One region of the Salinicola sp. RZ23 genome, then DNA from elsewhere that is predicted to be linked to it. Evidence: predicted binding sites of a transcription regulator. Region 1 holds the regulator's gene; the other holds the start of a gene.

Region 1 (7,935 bases):
GCAGGAACTGGAACACCCCCGCCGGCAGACCGGCGTCGGCGAACGCCTCGAACAGCCGCTCGGCACATAGCGGCGTCTGCGCCGAGTGCTTGAGGATCACCGTATTGCCGGCCATGATCGCCGGCACCACGGCATTGACGGCGGTCATGAAGGGGAAGTTCCAGGGCGCCACGATCAGCGACACGCCCAGCGGCTCGCGGGTGATATAGCGGGTGAAGCCGGGCTTGTCGGCCATCCGGATCGGCGCCAGCGCCGACTCGGCGAGGGCGATCATGCCGCGTGCGCGCTCCTCGAAACCGCCGATTTCGCCCCCCGCGGCGGCGATCGGCCGCCCCATCTGCCAGGTCAGCTCCTCGGCCAGCCGATCACGCCGCGCGACGAAGGCATCGACCATCGCCGTGCACAGTCGCGCCCGCTCGGCCAGCGGCGTCTCGCGCCACGCCCGCTGCGCCGCCACGGCGGCGGCGACGCAGGCCTCGATCTGCGCCGGCTCGGCCAGCTCGCGTTCGACATAGACCCCGCCATCCACGGGGGAAATCGTGTGTTGTCGTGCCATGCGCTGCTCCCACCCAGAAAGTGTCGTTATCCCGGCCGTGCACCGGGGCTTAGGGAAGCACTGCATAAATGCCTGGCGCGGGTGAATCGCTGCGTTGCGCGGTGCTCGAAGACTCGCCTAACCCCATGTCATGTCTCGCATGACGCGTTGCCTTCGGCAACTTGCCCTGACGGGCCGCCCTACGGGCGTTCTCTACGCGTTGCTTCGAGTCTGTGCTCCGTGCGCCTTGCGCTTCATCCCGCTCGCCGATTGATTCAGCGCTTCCTTAGATGATTTCGAAGTAACGCGCCAACTCCCAATCGGTGATATGACGACGGAACTGGCGCTCCTCCCACTCGCGGGTAGCGGCGAAGTGCTCGACGAAGGCGTCGCCGAACAGCTCGCGGGCGGCACCCGAGCCGCGCAGGCGGCCGGCGGCATCCCACAGCGTGCGCGGCAGTGCCAGCGACGCCGGGTGCTCGAGCTCGTAGGCGTTGCCGGTGATCGGCGCCTCCGGTTCGAGCCCCTGCTCGATGCCGTAGAGCCCAGAGCCGATCGCGGCGGCCAGTGCCAGATAGGGGTTGGCATCGGCACTGCCGAGGCGATACTCGACCCGCTGGGAATGCGCCGAGCCGGGGATCACGCGCAGCGCACAGGTGCGGTTCTCGACGCCCCAGGTGGCATCGGTGGGGGCCCAGAAACCGGGGATCAGCCGAGTGTAGCTATTGATCGTGGGGGCGAACATCGCCAGCAGCTCCGGCATCAGACGCTGCTGGCCGGCGACGAATTGGCGCTGGATCTGGCTCATGCCGTGGGGCGCGTCGGCATCGTAGAAGGCCGAACGGCCATCGTCATGATGGCGCAGCGAGAGATGGATATGCCCGCTCTGGCCGGGGTAGTCCGGCGACCACTTGGCCATGAAGGTCGCCATCAACCCGCGCCGCTGTGCCCACACCTTGGTGAAGGTCTTGAACAGCGCCCCCTTGTCGCCGGCGGCCAGGGCATCGTCGACGCCGATCGCCGCCTCGAGCACCCCGGGGCCGGTCTCGGTGTGCAGCCCCTCGATGGGGAAGTCCATCGCCTCCGCCAGCGCCAGCAGATCGTGGTAGAGCTCGCCGTGGACCGAGCTGCGCAGCATCGAGTAGCCCATCATGTCCGGGGTCAGCGGCTTGAGCTGGCGAAAGCCCTTCTCACGGATCGACTCGGGGGTCTCCTGGAACAGGAAGAACTCGTACTCCAGCGAGCCGAAGACATCGAAGCCCAGCGCCGCGGCGCGGGCGAGCACGCGCCTGAGCAGACCGCGCGGGCAGAGCTGGCCGGCCTCGCCCTCGAACTCGGCCAGGAACAGCAGCATGTCGCCCTCGAACGGCACCTCGCGGCAGCTCTCGGGGATGATCCGCAGTGGCGCATCCGGATAGCCGGTATGCCAGCCGGTGAAGGCGACGTTGTCGTAGAGCTCGTCCTTGCTGTCCCAGCCCAGCACCACGTCGCAGAAGGCAAACCCCTTCTCCAGGGCGGCGAAGAACTTGTCCCGCTGCATGTACTTGCCGCGCATCACCCCATCGATGTCGAACATGCCGACCTTGACGTGGCTCAGCCCGCGCGCCTCGACGAGTTCGCGCGCCTGGGCGGCGGTACGCACGGTTCTGGCTTGGTGATCACTCATGGCCGTTCCTCGCTCACGCTGTCAGGGGGATCGGGGTTACGCCGCGCGACCATCGTCGTCGTCCGCGGCCTGCTCGCCTCGCTGCATGGCGAACTCCTCCTCCGGCGACAGGATCAGACGGTGCCGCCCGATGAAGGCGAAGTAGCAGATACCCACCGCCAGCCACAGGGCGACGCCGATCACGCCGACCCGGTAGGTGCTGTCGCTGAGCTGGAAGTAGATCGTCATCAGCGCGATGACGATGGTCGCCACGGCGCCGGGAATCCCGAAGGGACTGCGGTAGGGGCGCTCGATATGAGCATGATGGCGGCGCAACAGGATGAAGGAGAGGGCCTGGGCGATGTAGGAGCACATGGCGCCGAATACCGCCATGTTGAGCAGGGTACCCCCGATCACCGCAGAGCCCTCCTGGGTGCCGAGACCGAAGAAGCAGATCAGCATGATCGTCAGGCCCACCAGCGCGCCGCCGATCATCGCCACGTGCGGCGTCTTGCGCGTGCCGTGGGTCACCGAGAGGAAGGTGGGGAAGTAGCCGGCACGGGAGAGCGAGTAGATCTGGCGGCCCTGGGCGAAGATGATGGTATGGAAACTGGCGATCAATCCGACCAGCGCCAGCAGCGCGAGGAACTTGGCCGTGCCGGCACCGAAAATGGCCTGGAAACCGTCCAGCAGCGGCTCGCCGGACTGGCTCAGGGCATAGGCGCCGACGCCCACCACCGACGGGTTGAGCACCAGGATCAGCGTGGCAGAGATGATCAGGGTAGTGATGCCGAGCAGGATGCCGCGCGGCATGTCACGCCGCGGGTCGACCGACTCCTCGGCGGCCAGCGGCAGCTGCTCGATGGCCAGGAACAGCCACACCGCAAAGGGCATTGCCGCCAGCGCCCCGCCGATGCCCATCGGCAGCAGCGGCCCGTAACCGCCTGCGAGCTCACCGCCGCCGGGTGCGATGTTCAGCGCCCAGGTCGAGAAATCGAGATGGGTGAAGGCGCTGAACCAGAACACCACCAGGACCGCCAGCGCCAGCAGGGTCACCGCCAGCGTCACCCGGAACGAGAGCTCGACGCCGACGATGTTGAGGCCGACGAACAGCAGATAGCCCAGCAGCCACCACACCGGCTGGAACGCCGCTGGCGTCTCGAAGATGCTGCCCAGATAGGCGCCGATGAAGAACACGATCACCGCCGGCGTGAGCACGTACTCGACGTTCTCGCAAAGCCCGGTGACGAAACCGCCCCAGGGCCCCATGGAGGAGCGCGCGAAGGAGTAGGCGGCGCCGGTGTGCGGCAGGGCCGGCGACATCTCGGCGATACAGAAGGTCAGGCCCAGATACATCACCGCGATGATCGCGGTGGCGATCGCCATGCCGCCCCAGCCGCCCGAGGCGAGCCCCAGGTTCCAGCCCGAGTAGTGGCCCGAGATCACCGCCCCCACGCCCAGCGCCCAGAGCGACCAGGGGCCGGCGTGGCGGCGCAGGCCGCGCTTGTCGAAGTAGCTGGCATCCTGCTGCTGGTAGTGGATGCCGGCGGAGGGTTTAGCGTGGTTTGTCATTGTTCTACTCCCAGGATCGAGCCACCCAGTCTCGCGATCCCACTGCCGCCAGCGTCGTCGACACCCCCGGGGCGACGCCGACCTACGCTGACCGCGCCCACCTCGAGTCTGAGCACGTCGGGGAGACAAAAGCAATCCCTATCGCGACGGCCCGTCCCCTATCGTGCCCTCATCGCCACGTCCATCGCTGCGCCCACTGCCGCACCTCGCTGCCGGCGGGGTTGTGGTGTAAGGTCCAGCCAGTCGCGTCCCGCTCGCCGTTCTGGAGAATTCGATGTCAGCCGCCGGCCCCGATTCCGTCACCGTCGCCGACCCCGCGCCACGCCCCCGGGGCCTGGCTCGCCTACCCGATTTCCTGCGTCTGACCCGGCTCGACAAGCCGATCGGCACCTGGCTGCTGATGTGGCCCACGCTGTGGGCGCTGTGGCTCGCCGCCGGCGGCCTGCCGGATCGCGCCAACCTGATCATCTTCGTGCTCGGCGTCTATGTGATGCGCGCCGCCGGCTGCGTGGTCAACGACTACGCCGATCGCAAGATCGACGGCCACGTCAAGCGCACCCGCGAGCGCCCGCTGGCCACTGGTCGCATTCGCGAGCGCGAAGCCAAGATCCTGTTCGCGGTGCTGGTGGCGGCCGCTTTCGTACTGGTCTGCTTCACCAATCTGCCCACGGTCCTGCTCTCCTTCGTCGGCGTGGCGCTGGCCGCGCTCTACCCCTTCATGAAGCGCTACACCCATCTGCCCCAGGTGGTACTGGGGCTGGCGTTCTCGTGGAGCATCCCGATGGCGTTCATGGCGGTGAGCCGCAGCGTGCCGATGGAGGCGTGGCTGCTGCTGCTGGCCAATCTGGCCTGGACCGTGGCCTACGACACCCAGTACGCCATGGTCGACCGCGACGACGACATCAAGATCGGCGTGAAGTCCACCGCGCGCCTGTTCGGCCGCGCCGACAAGCTGATCATCGGTCTGCTGCAGCTGGCCACGCTGGCGCTGCTGGCCTGGATCGGGGCACGGCTGACGTTGGGCGGGTTCTTCTGGCTGGGGCTGGCGGCGATGGCGGCGACCTTCCTCTATCAGCAGTGGCTGATCCGTGAGCGCGAGCGCGGCCCCTGCTTCCAGGCCTTCCTCAACAACTTCTGGTCGGGGCTTCTGCTGTTCGCCGGCGTGGTGCTGAGCCTGTGGCCGGTGCTATGAGCCGCTGAGGGCATCGGCCGCTGACCGCCGCGCGGAGCGATGATCTCGACGCTGGCTCGTGCCGGGATGACACCGATGTCATGTATTTGTCATATTTCCACGCTGTAATCGTCACCGTTCTGTCACGGCCGGAAGGTTGTCCGCTGTACGCGCACATCCACCGGCGGCTCACTCGAGGCCTGTCATGAGCTCCAAGACCGTACTCATCGTTGACGACGAGCCCTCCATCCGCGAAATGATCGCGGTGGCACTGGAGATGGCCGACTATCGTGTGCTGGAGGCGGACAACGCCCAGAGCGCCCACGCCATGGCGCTGGATCACAAGCCGGACCTGATGCTGCTCGACTGGATGATGCCAGGCACCAGCGGGATCGAGCTGGCGCGCCGACTCAAGCGCGAGGAGGCCACCGCCGAGATGCCGATCATCCTGCTCACCGCCAAGGGCGAGGAGGACAACAAGGTGCAGGGGCTCGAGGCGGGCGCCGACGACTACATCACCAAGCCGTTCTCGCCGCGCGAGCTGGTGGCCCGGCTCAAGGCGGTGCTGCGCCGGGCCACACCGCCGGGCATCGAGGAGGCGGTCGAGGTCGAGGGGCTCAAGCTCGACCCCGCCAGCCATCGCGTCACCTCCCACGGCAGCGCGCTCGAGATCGGCCCCACCGAGTACCGCCTGCTGCAGTTCTTCATGACCCATCAGGAGCGCGCCTACACCCGCAGCCAGTTGCTCGATCAGGTCTGGGGTGGCAACGTCTACGTCGAGGAGCGCACCGTCGACGTGCATATCCGCCGGCTGCGCAAGTCGCTGGGTGAGACGCATCAGCATCTGATCCAGACGGTTCGCGGCACCGGTTACCGCTTTTCGATCAGGGAGTAAGTCGCAGCGTGCGCTACTGGATCAACGAACTGTGGCGCCTTGGCTACATGCTGTTCGGGCTCGGCGCGATGGGCACGCTGCTGGGCGAACTGTTCGACGCGCTGTTCGCCGGCCTCGGCTGGGGGCTGGCCGCGGGGCTAGGGCTCTATGTCTTCCTGCATCTGCGCCATGTGCGCCTGCTCTATGTGTGGCTGCTGCGCCATCCGCGCGAGGCGCCACCACCCGGCACCGGAGTGTGGGGCGATCTGTTCGACCGTCTCTACACCTACCAGAAGGCACAGAGCCAGATGCAGCGCCGGCTGCGCGATATCCTGCGGCGCATCCAGGACTCCTGCGAGGCGATGCGCGACAGCGTGGTGATGCTCGATCCGCGCGGCGACCTGGAGTGGTGGAACAGCGCCGCCTCCGACATGCTCGGCCTGCAGCCCGACCATGACCGCGGCCAGCCGATCACCAACCTGCTGCGCGATCCGCGCTTCGTCGACTACTTCGAGGCCCGCGACTACCGCGAGCCGCTGATGATCCCCTCGCCGATCGACGCCGCCCATACGCTGCAGTTCCATATCACCCTGTTCGGCGATGATGAACGCCTGCTGATGGTGCGCGACGTGACCCGGCTGCATCAGCTGGAGATGATGCGCCGCGACTTCGTCGCCAACGTCTCCCACGAGCTGCGCACACCGCTGACCGTGCTGGCCGGCTATCTGGAGACCTACTCCGACCATGCCGAACAGCTGCCGACGCGCTGGCAGCGAGGCTTCTCGCAGATGCAGGCGCAGACCACACGCATGCAGAACCTGGTCGAGGATCTGCTGCTGCTGTCACGGCTCGAGATCGACAGCCCCGACAACGACCGCGACCTCCTCGATGTCCGCGTCCTGCTCGAGAGCGTCGTCGACGACGCCCGCGGGCTCAGCGCGGGGCGCCAGCAGATCGCGCTGCAGGTCGACGAAACGCGCCATCTGGTCGGCAACACCAAGGAGATCCGCAGCGCGGTCTCCAATCTGGTCTTCAATGCCGTGCGCTACACCCCCGAGGGCAGCCGCATCACGCTGCGCTGGAAGCCTTGGCACGACGGCGCCGCAATCGAGGTGGAAGATGATGGCGAGGGCTTCGATCCGGTACACATCCCACGCCTGACCGAGCGCTTCTACCGCGTCGACAAGGGGCGCAGCGCCGCCACCGGCGGGACCGGCCTGGGACTGGCCATCGTCAAGCACGTGCTGCTGCGTCACGACGCTCAGCTCGAGATCGTCAGCCGGCCCGGCATGGGCGCCCGCTTCCGCTGCGCCTTCCCCGCCACGCGGCTGATCGAGGCCGACTCAGGCTCGACGCCCTCCCCCTGAGCGACGCCGTCACGGCCATGCCGGCCCACGGCGATCGCTGCTCGCATGCCGGCCAGCACTCCCACCTGCCAGCACTCCCTCCCGATCCTATCGCCAGAATGGCTGATCGCGTTTTACCGCGCCGGCGTGCCACCCTCCGGCCGGCTTCCGAGTTCCACATCGCAACAGTGCGAATCGTTATCTCAATCTTAAGTAGAAACTGCCGATAAAGGGGGCGGACTAATAATCCATTCCTCTAGATGAATCGGCAGATACCTCGGATAAGGACGGTTTTCGCGATGACGATGCGGCAAAAACTCTGGATCACGGTGGGACTGATGTGGTTCGGCATGCTGGTGCTGGTGGGCTGGATGGCCCTGGAAAAGCGCGACACCTTGATGGCCGAGCGCGTCAAGGGCCTCAAGAGCTTCGTCGCCAGCGCCCAGACGCTGGTGCAGCGCTACGCCGATCGCGCCGCCCAGGGCGAGTTCAGCATCGAGACGGCGCAGGATCTGGCGCGACGCGACCTGTCGGCGCTCGATCTCGATGGCAGCTATGTCTACGCCTTCGACGGCAAGATTCACCTGGTCTATCACCCCAAGCGGGCGATCGGCACCGACATGAGCAACTTCCGTGACGACAACGGCGTCTACTTCTATCGCGAACTGAAGGCGCTGGCCGACTCGCCCGACGACGGCACCCTGGAGTACACCTCGACCAACGCCGACGGCGACGACGTCTCGCGCATCAACTATGTGCGCCATGTCCCCGCCTGGGACTGGTATCTGGCCG
Region 2 (7,935 bases), on a different contig from region 1:
CCGAGGGGAACCAGGTGCGCAGCAGTGGGGCCATCACTTCCATCCCCCACATGCCGTAAATGATCGAAGGAATACCGGCCAGCAGCTCGATCAGCGTACTGAGGGGCTGGCGCAGCACGTTCGGACAGAGTTCGGTCAGGAAGATGGCGATGCCGAATGAGATGGGAACCGCGATGACGATCGCGATGAAGGAGGTCAGCAGGGTTCCGTAGATGGCGGGCAAGGCGCCGAACACTTCGACGTTGGCCGCCCAGCGATTCTCGGTGAAGAACTCCAGACCGTAGCGCTCGAGCGCCGGCCAGCTGGAAGCGATCAGTGAGGCGATGATCGCCCCGAGTAGCAGCAGCACCGCGAAGGCGAAGGCGAACAGTACGCGCTCGAACCATACATCGATGCGCGCCTTGCGCTGGAGCCGCTTACGGGTGGCCTCGCTCAGTCCGCCCAGACCGCCGCCGGTTTGAATCGCTTGGGGGGTGGCCATGTCAGTTCCTCGTCGGCTTGCCACGCTGCCGCCGGAGGTAGCGGCAGTACTGTGTCTTTGCATGCGCGTTGGTTGCTAACGCGCTTGTTGCATGGATGCTCGTTCGATACACGATCGCGACGGGAGCAGCGGACCACTCGCCGTCGCGATCGGGACTCAAGGGATTACTGCTTCCAGACGGCCTCGCCGTTCGGACCCTTGATCTCGCTCCAGCTCTCACGAACCATGTCGGCCACGTTCTTCGGCATCGGCACGTAGTCGAGCTCCTTGGCCATCTTGTCGCCGTTGCTGTAGGCCCAGTCGAAGAACTCCAGCGCCTGGCGTGCGGCATCCACGTTCTGCACCTGCTTGTGCATCAGGATGAAAGAGGCACCGGTGATCGGCCAGCTGTTGTCGCCCGGCTGGTTGGTCAGCACCAGGTACATGCCCGGCGCGTTCTTCCAGTCGGCGTTGGCGGCAGCGGCCATGAACGAATCCATGTCGGGTGCCACGGTCTTGCCGGCCTTGTTCTTCAGGTGCACCAGGTGCAGGTCGTTCTGGGCAGCGTAGGCGAACTCGACGTAGCCGATGGCGCCATTGGTGTTGGCGATCTGGCTGGCGACGCCAGCGTTGGCCTTGGCACCGACGCCCGCCGGCCATGCCACCGACTTGCCCTCACCCACGGTATTGGCGAAGTCCTGGCTGACCTGCGACAGGTAGTGGGTGAACAGGAAGTTGGTACCCGACCCTTCGGCACGGTAGACCGGGGTGATCTTGGTGTCGGGCAGTTCCATGTCCGGATTCAGCTTGGCGATGGCTTCGTCGTTCCAGCGGCTGATCTTGCCCTGGTAGATGTCGGCCAGCGTCTTGCCGTCCAGATTGATCGCACCGTCGATGCCATCGACGTGGAAAGCCGCGACCACACCGCCCATGACCATCGGCCACTGCAGCAGGCCGTTCTTGTCCAGCTCTTCCTTGGTCATCGGCGCATCGCTGGCCCCGAAGGTCACGGTCTTGGCGGTGATCTGCTGAATGCCGCCGCCGGAACCGATGGCCTGGTAGTTGAGGCCAACGCCGGACTTGTCCTGATAGGCATCCGCCCACTGGGAGTAGACCGGATACGGGAAGGTCGCGCCGGCGCCAGTAATGGCTTCCTGGGCCTGGGCAGCGGCGGCGCCCAGAATCAGGGACCCGGAAACGAGCGTAGCGAAGACATGTTTGAGCATAGCGATATCCTGTTTCCACCTTGGATGGATGCGTGTGCGATAACGACGTTGCGAAGGTTGTCAGCACTCTCAGGACGCCACGTTACGTCGGATGCGTGACACTTTTATGACAGCCCTGTCATCGTTCTGAAAAGTGACATTCGACGACATCGATGCGTCAGGAGCGCGAAAAACCACCGTACGACCGCAGCCCGCTGGCGATCGCCGATGGTCTAGAGAGCAGCCTCGCCTACCGGCTGCAACCTTCGCGGCACCCACACTGCCAACCCTAGATGACAACAGGATGACAAGCGTCAGGCCACGTAACTGCTTGCACGTATTGGGTAAACAGCGTTGGAGGAGAGAAGGATCGGCCGCGCAGGCGTGGCCGAGCGATCTGGGGAGGGAGGATCAGAGGCGGGATGATGAACGATCCGTCGCCAAGGCACAGGGCGACAGCCGGCACCAACTGCCTTTCAGGCGGCGGGCGACGACGCTTGCTTGAGCGCCGGCCCCGACAGCACGCGAACGCCGATGTTACCCAGCAGGGTCGCACCGAGCATGGTCAACACCGTGGGCCAGGCGCTGGCCAGTTCGAAAGCCCCGACCAGCGCCCCCGCGACCGCCCCGCAGGTGAACTGCAAGCAGCCCTGAAGCGCCGTCGCGGTAGCACTCATGCGCGGAAAATGATCGAGCATCGATGACATGGCGTTGGGACTGATCAGCCCCTGCATGCCGACGAACACCACCATCAGCGGCGCCACGCTGTAGATCGAATCCAGCCCCGAGGCGACCAGCGCCACCAAACCGATGCCTGCACTCAACTGCACGCCGAGCCCCAGCAGCAGGTTCTGCTGCGGCGTGCGGCGCTTGAGCAGACGAATGTTGAGCCGGCTGGAGGAGGCCATGATCAGAATGTTGGCACCGAACACGAAGGGATAGAGCGTGGTCGAAAGCCCGTAGTGCTCCATATAGAGATAAGGCGAGCCGGTGATGAAGGCGAACATCCCGGCGAATGACATCGATACCGCACCGATATAGCCCATCGCCTCACGATGACGCAGCACGCTGCGGTAGTTGCCCAGGATCAGCCCCACCGAGGGCGCCTCGGGATCACGCCCGTGGGTCTCGGGCAGAAAGCGTCCCAGCAGCCACAGCACGAAGGCCGCATAGAGTGCCAGGAACAGAAAGATCAGCCACCAGTCGGCCAGGTGCAGCAGCGCGCTGCCCAGGGCGGGCGCCACCAGCGGCGCCATCATCAGAATCATCACCATGGTCGACATCACCTTGGCCGCCTCGCGCCCGCTGAAGCGGTCACGCACGATAGCCGCGGAGTTGACCACGCAGGCGCCTCCTCCCAGGGCCTGGACGAAGCGCCAGCCCCACAGCGTGGCCAGCGAGCCGACCTGGGTCAGCGCCAGGCTGGCGAGCAGGAAGACCCCCAACCCCGCCATCAGCACCGGCTTGCGGCCGAACCGGTCGGAGAGCGGCCCGCATACCAGCTGCCCCAGGGCAAAGCCGAGCAGGAACACGCTCAGCGATAGCTCGGTATGGTGAACACTGGCGCCGACGGAGGCCGCCAGCGCCGGCATGGCGGGCAGATAGGCATCGATCGCCAGCGGCGCCAGGGCAGTATTGGCGGCCACCAGCAGCGCCAGACGACGCGCGCTCAGCGGCGTCACATTAGACTCCTCGACAACACGACTTCCTCCTTGCGGCGAGCGGATGAGAGACACACGACCGCGGGCGGCGGTAGCACCAAGCCAGCCATTGCGGCCAACGGCCAGCGATGCCGCTGGCACGGTCGATGACGACACCTGAAGATGACGGCGACTGCCGCCAGGCCCCGGCCGGAATGCCGGAGCGATGATCACGCTCACCCGAGACGGGGTCGCGGGGGCGCAGGAAGAGAGACACGGTCAGCATCCCTGCCAGGCCAGTGACACCGGCGCAGGCGCGCGCGACAGCCCCGAGCCCCGCGGACTCACCGAGTCAGTGCGGGGAAGCCTTGGCGTGCTGGGACTCGAGCAGCTCGATCAGCGGCTGGAACTCGTGCCGATTGTGCTCGCTCATGTGCATGAGAATACGATGGGCCTCGAGAATGCGCTGCTGAATGGCTTTCTCGTCAGCCTCGACATGGGGCAGCTCGGCGAGCTCGGCCGGCTCGGTGAGCGGCGCCTCCACCAGGGTGAAGTAGCGCGCGAAGCCCATCACGTCCAGCATGCGCCGGACGTCGGGATGCTCGGCCACGATCGTCGGCGGCTGCTCCAGCCGCCCGCGCACCGCCAGTGCCACCTTGGCCAGGAAGCCCAGGGCGGTAGAGTCGACGTTGGTCGCTTCACGCAGATCGATCATGACCGCACGCAGGCCCGGCAGATCCGCCAGCCGCTGCGCCTCGGCATCGAGCGTCGCGCACAGCGTCAAGCGGACGTCGCCGCAGAGCTTGAGCACGAATACGCCCGAGTCGAAGGCCGCCTTGATTCGCCCTTCAATCATGCTCGAAACCACTCAGTGTCATCATGCTGAGATCATCCGGCAGTTGATCTCCCAGCGCCAATCCATCCTTCAGATCATCGACGCGGGTACAACGTGTCACGCGACGCTCGAGTTCCTTGAGCCGCGCATCCAGTGAAGCCGCCGGCAGGCACTCCAGCACACCATCGGAACAGAACCAGAGCTGGAATCGCTCGGGTAGCGGACAACCATAGATGGGGTACTCGACATCCGGAAACAACCCCACCGGCGGTCCTTCTCCGCCCAGGTAGCTCGCCCCTTCCTCGCTGACGAGGATCGGCATGGGCAGCTGAGCGCCGAGCGCATAGTGCAGAAAATGGCGCTCATGGTCCAGTACCCCGGCAAAGATCGTCGCGTGCTTGCCGATACCGGTCTCCAGCAGCTCGCGATTGAGCTCACCCAGCCAGCGCGAAGGAAACGCCTCCGGCAGCAGCGTGCGCCACTGTGACAGCCATCGGTTGCAGAGATACTTCAGCAGGACGGTGACGAATGCCGAGGAGGCACCGTGTCCGGCGACGTCGGCAAAATAGAAGAAACTGTAGCGCTCGTCGCAGCGCTGAAAATCGAGAAAATCCCCGGAGAGATAGAGCGAAGGCGCAAACCAGTAGTCGCAGCGCACGCCGCGGTGGGTCATACCCGGTGGCGGCAGCAGCTTGCGCTGCACGTGACCACCGGCGCGCTGATCCTCGCGCAGGATCTCCAGATGCTGCTCGAGACGGTCGTTGAGCGACTGAAGCTCTGCCCGGCTCTCGGCGTGGGCGCGCGCCAGGCGGTCGAGATCGAGTGCTCGGCACACCAGCCGGCGCAGAATGTCGGCATGCGCCAGCGGCTCGACCAGATAGTCGATCAGCCCGGCATCCATCGCCTTGTGCAGATCGCCGTCGCGGCGACTCTCGCTGACCACGATGGTCGGCTGCCCCTGGCTCAGGAGCTGCCAGCCGTCGTGCGAGACCGCACGCACGTGCGCCACGATCAGATCGCAGGCGCCCGGCAGCGCCGCCAGGGAGTGCGCTGCCACCACGCGCACGCCAAGGCGGGCGATCTCGCCCACCAGCATCTCGCGCTCCCGTCCCGGCAGGTCGATCACGCCGATCACGGGCTCATCGCTCAACGTTTTGGACACGAGGTCACTCGGCGAAGTCGTCTTCGCTGTATTTGAAATCGTTGCCGAAGTCACCGTTGGCGAACGGGTCCTTGCCCGCCTTGCCGTTGCTGATCAGGAACTGACGCCGCTGCAGGTAGGCATCGCGGATGAAGCTGTAGCGATCGCCCTGAATCAGCGACTCCTGATCGAGCAGACTCGCGCGCAGGTCGACGTAGCGCAGGAAGGTCAGACCGTAGCGCACCTTGTCATCTTCGACGTAGGTCACCGGATAGGTGTAGATATCGAGCGGCAGACCGCTGGTATCGCGCACCGTACTCGGACCGAGCACGGGCAGCACCAGATAGGGGCCGGAATCGACACCCCACACCGCCAGCGTCTGACCGAAGTCCTCCTCGTTCTCGTCGAGCCCCATGCGCGTGGCCGGATCGAGCAGACCACCGACACCCAGGATGGTGTTGATGACGAAGCGGCCCGACGCCGTCCCGGCATTGCCCCACTCCCACTGCAGCACGCTGTTGAACGCGGTGCGGATCTCGCCGAGGTTGGAGAAGAAGTTGCCGACGCTGTCGCGCACGGGTTCGGGGGTTACCGCCTTGTAGCCCTGAGCGACCGGCTTGAGCGCATAGCGGTCGAGCGTGTCGTTGAACTGATAGACGCCACGGTTGAACCCTTCCCACGGATCCTGTGGGTTGCTGTTCTCACCGCTGGAGGCACAGCCCCCCAGCGCCAAAGCGACAGCGGCGCCGCTCAGCCAATGGATCGATTTCATCAACACGCATTCCCTTTACGCAGTATGACACTGCCCGCACTGTAGCCCGCGCCGAACGAACACACCACCCCCACATCGCCCTCCTCGAGGTCGTCACGATGCAGATGCAGGGCGATGATCGAGCCGGCCGAGCTGGTATTGGCGTAGCGATCGAGGATGATCGGCGCCTCATGCTCGCTCACCTCGCGTCCCAGCACCCTACGCGCGATCAGATCGTTCATGTGGCGGTTGGCCTGGTGCAACCACAGCCGGGTGACCGACTCGCCGGTGAGAGATTGGCTCTCCAGATGCTCGAGGATCAGCTCTGCCACCATCGGGCAAACCTCCTTGAACACCTTGCGCCCCTCCTGCACGAACAGCTTGTCATCGGCGCTGCTGTCAGCCAGCCGGTTGAGGAAACCGAAATTATTGCGGATGGCGTTGGAGAAGCGCGTGGTCAGGCGCGTGCCGAGCACGGTGAAGTGCTCGCGCTCGCGAGCCAGATGGTCCGCCTCCAGGAGCACCGCGGTGCAGGCATCGCCGAAGATGAAGTGGCTATCGCGATCGCGGAAATCGAGATGCGCCGAGCAGATCTCGGGATTGACCACCAGCACCCGCTCGAGGCTCCCGGCGCGAATGGCATTGGTCGCCATGTCGATGGCGAAGGTGGCGCTGGAGCAGGCCACATTCATGTCGAAGGCATAGCCACCGGCCCCCAGTGCCGCCTGCAGCTCGACCGCCACCGCCGGATAGGGGCGCTGCAGATTGGAGCAGGCGACGATGATCAGATCGAGCTGATCGGCGCGGATGGCGGCCTGCTCGAGCGCCTGGCGCGCCGCCGCCAGGCCCATCTCGGCCTGCAGCGAGAGCGCCGCGTTGTCGCGCTCCTCGATCCGCGGGCGCATCCGCGCGGGATCGAGGATACCGCTCGCCTCCATGACGTAGCGGCTCTCGATGCCCGACGCCTTGAGAATGAACGCCTCGCTGGAGTGGGCCAGCGGCTCGCGCTCGCCGCGGGCGATGGCCTCGGCGTGGCGGGCGTTCTCGGCATCCACCCAGGTGTTGAAACTGGCGACCAGCGCCGCGTTGTCGATCGACTCCGGCGGCGTGAACAGGCCCGTCGCCGTAATGACGGCTTGCGTCATGACTCGCTCCTTATGCGGCGATAGCCGCAGTCCCTCTCAGTAGTGCGGCGAGCGCCGCAATCCCTCTCGATGGCGCGGCGAACCCCGCGCTCCCTGTCGATATCGTGCGGCCAGCACCTTCTAGCGCCTGTACCCCGCGCCAACCCCTGCAAGGCATGATACGCCGGAGGCCAGTGCCGGGATGCAGCGGCCTCATACCGCCTGCCCGGTGATCTCCCGCCAGCGCCGCGCCAGGCGCTTCTCCGAGACGCTCTCGAGCGTGCCCAACTGCTGGGCGAACAGCGAGACCCGAAACTCCTGCAGCCACCAGCCGAACTCGATCAGCTCGGCGGCCACCACGCCTTCGCGCTGGGCCGCCTGGCAGCGGGCATCGAGTCGGCTCTCCCACTCCTGCACCTGCTGCATCGCCAGCTGATCGCGGCGGCGGTCGCGTGGCGCCTTCTCCAGCCGGATCTCGGCGGCCTGCATGTAGCGCGGATAGTGTTCGAGCCAGGGCCCGGCATCGCGCACGAAGCCCGGATAGACCAGGCGCTGCATCTGCGCCTTGAGGTCACTGTAGCTCAGGGCCAGGGCGAAACTGACATTACCCTTGAGCTGCTTGGTCACCGCCAGATGCCCCTTCAGCGCCTTGTGCAGGTCATCGAGCAGCCGCTCGGCGTAGCCCACCAGATCACCCCGCCACTGCTCGAGGCGCGCATCGAAAGCCTCGCTCGAACGCGGCAGCGGGTCAGCCGCGACGGTCTGCGCCAGCACCGCAT

What was found. The regulator PhoB, encoded in region 1, activates phosphate uptake and scavenging genes when phosphate is short. The targets are predictions, from matches to a motif close to TGTCATANNNNTGTCANA.
Region 2: the regulator PhoB is predicted to act here: its motif matches at 1,781-1,798, upstream of pstS (phosphate ABC transporter substrate-binding protein PstS).

Annotation. Positions count from the first base shown of each region.
Region 1 covers NZ_PZJK01000001.1:254,189-262,123, reverse strand. Annotated here, with positions in the region: gene DOM67_RS01110 (aldehyde dehydrogenase family protein) at 1-556, opposite strand, end outside; gene DOM67_RS01105 (glutamine synthetase) at 822-2,201, opposite strand; gene DOM67_RS01100 (amino acid permease) at 2,238-3,752, opposite strand; gene ubiA (4-hydroxybenzoate octaprenyltransferase) at 4,027-4,944, shown strand; gene phoB (phosphate regulon transcriptional regulator PhoB) at 5,129-5,818, shown strand; gene phoR (phosphate regulon sensor histidine kinase PhoR) at 5,827-7,164, shown strand; gene DOM67_RS01080 (methyl-accepting chemotaxis protein) at 7,443-7,935, shown strand, end outside.
Region 2 covers NZ_PZJK01000012.1:12,755-20,689, forward strand. Annotated here, with positions in the region: gene pstC (phosphate ABC transporter permease subunit PstC) at 1-481, opposite strand, end outside; gene pstS (phosphate ABC transporter substrate-binding protein PstS) at 646-1,686, opposite strand; gene DOM67_RS11975 (Bcr/CflA family multidrug efflux MFS transporter) at 2,142-3,347, opposite strand; gene DOM67_RS11980 (STAS domain-containing protein) at 3,658-4,161, opposite strand; gene DOM67_RS11985 (PP2C family protein-serine/threonine phosphatase) at 4,154-5,236, opposite strand; gene DOM67_RS11990 (VacJ family lipoprotein) at 5,307-6,053, opposite strand; gene DOM67_RS11995 (beta-ketoacyl-ACP synthase III) at 6,053-7,177, opposite strand; gene hrpA (ATP-dependent RNA helicase HrpA) at 7,370-7,935, opposite strand, start outside.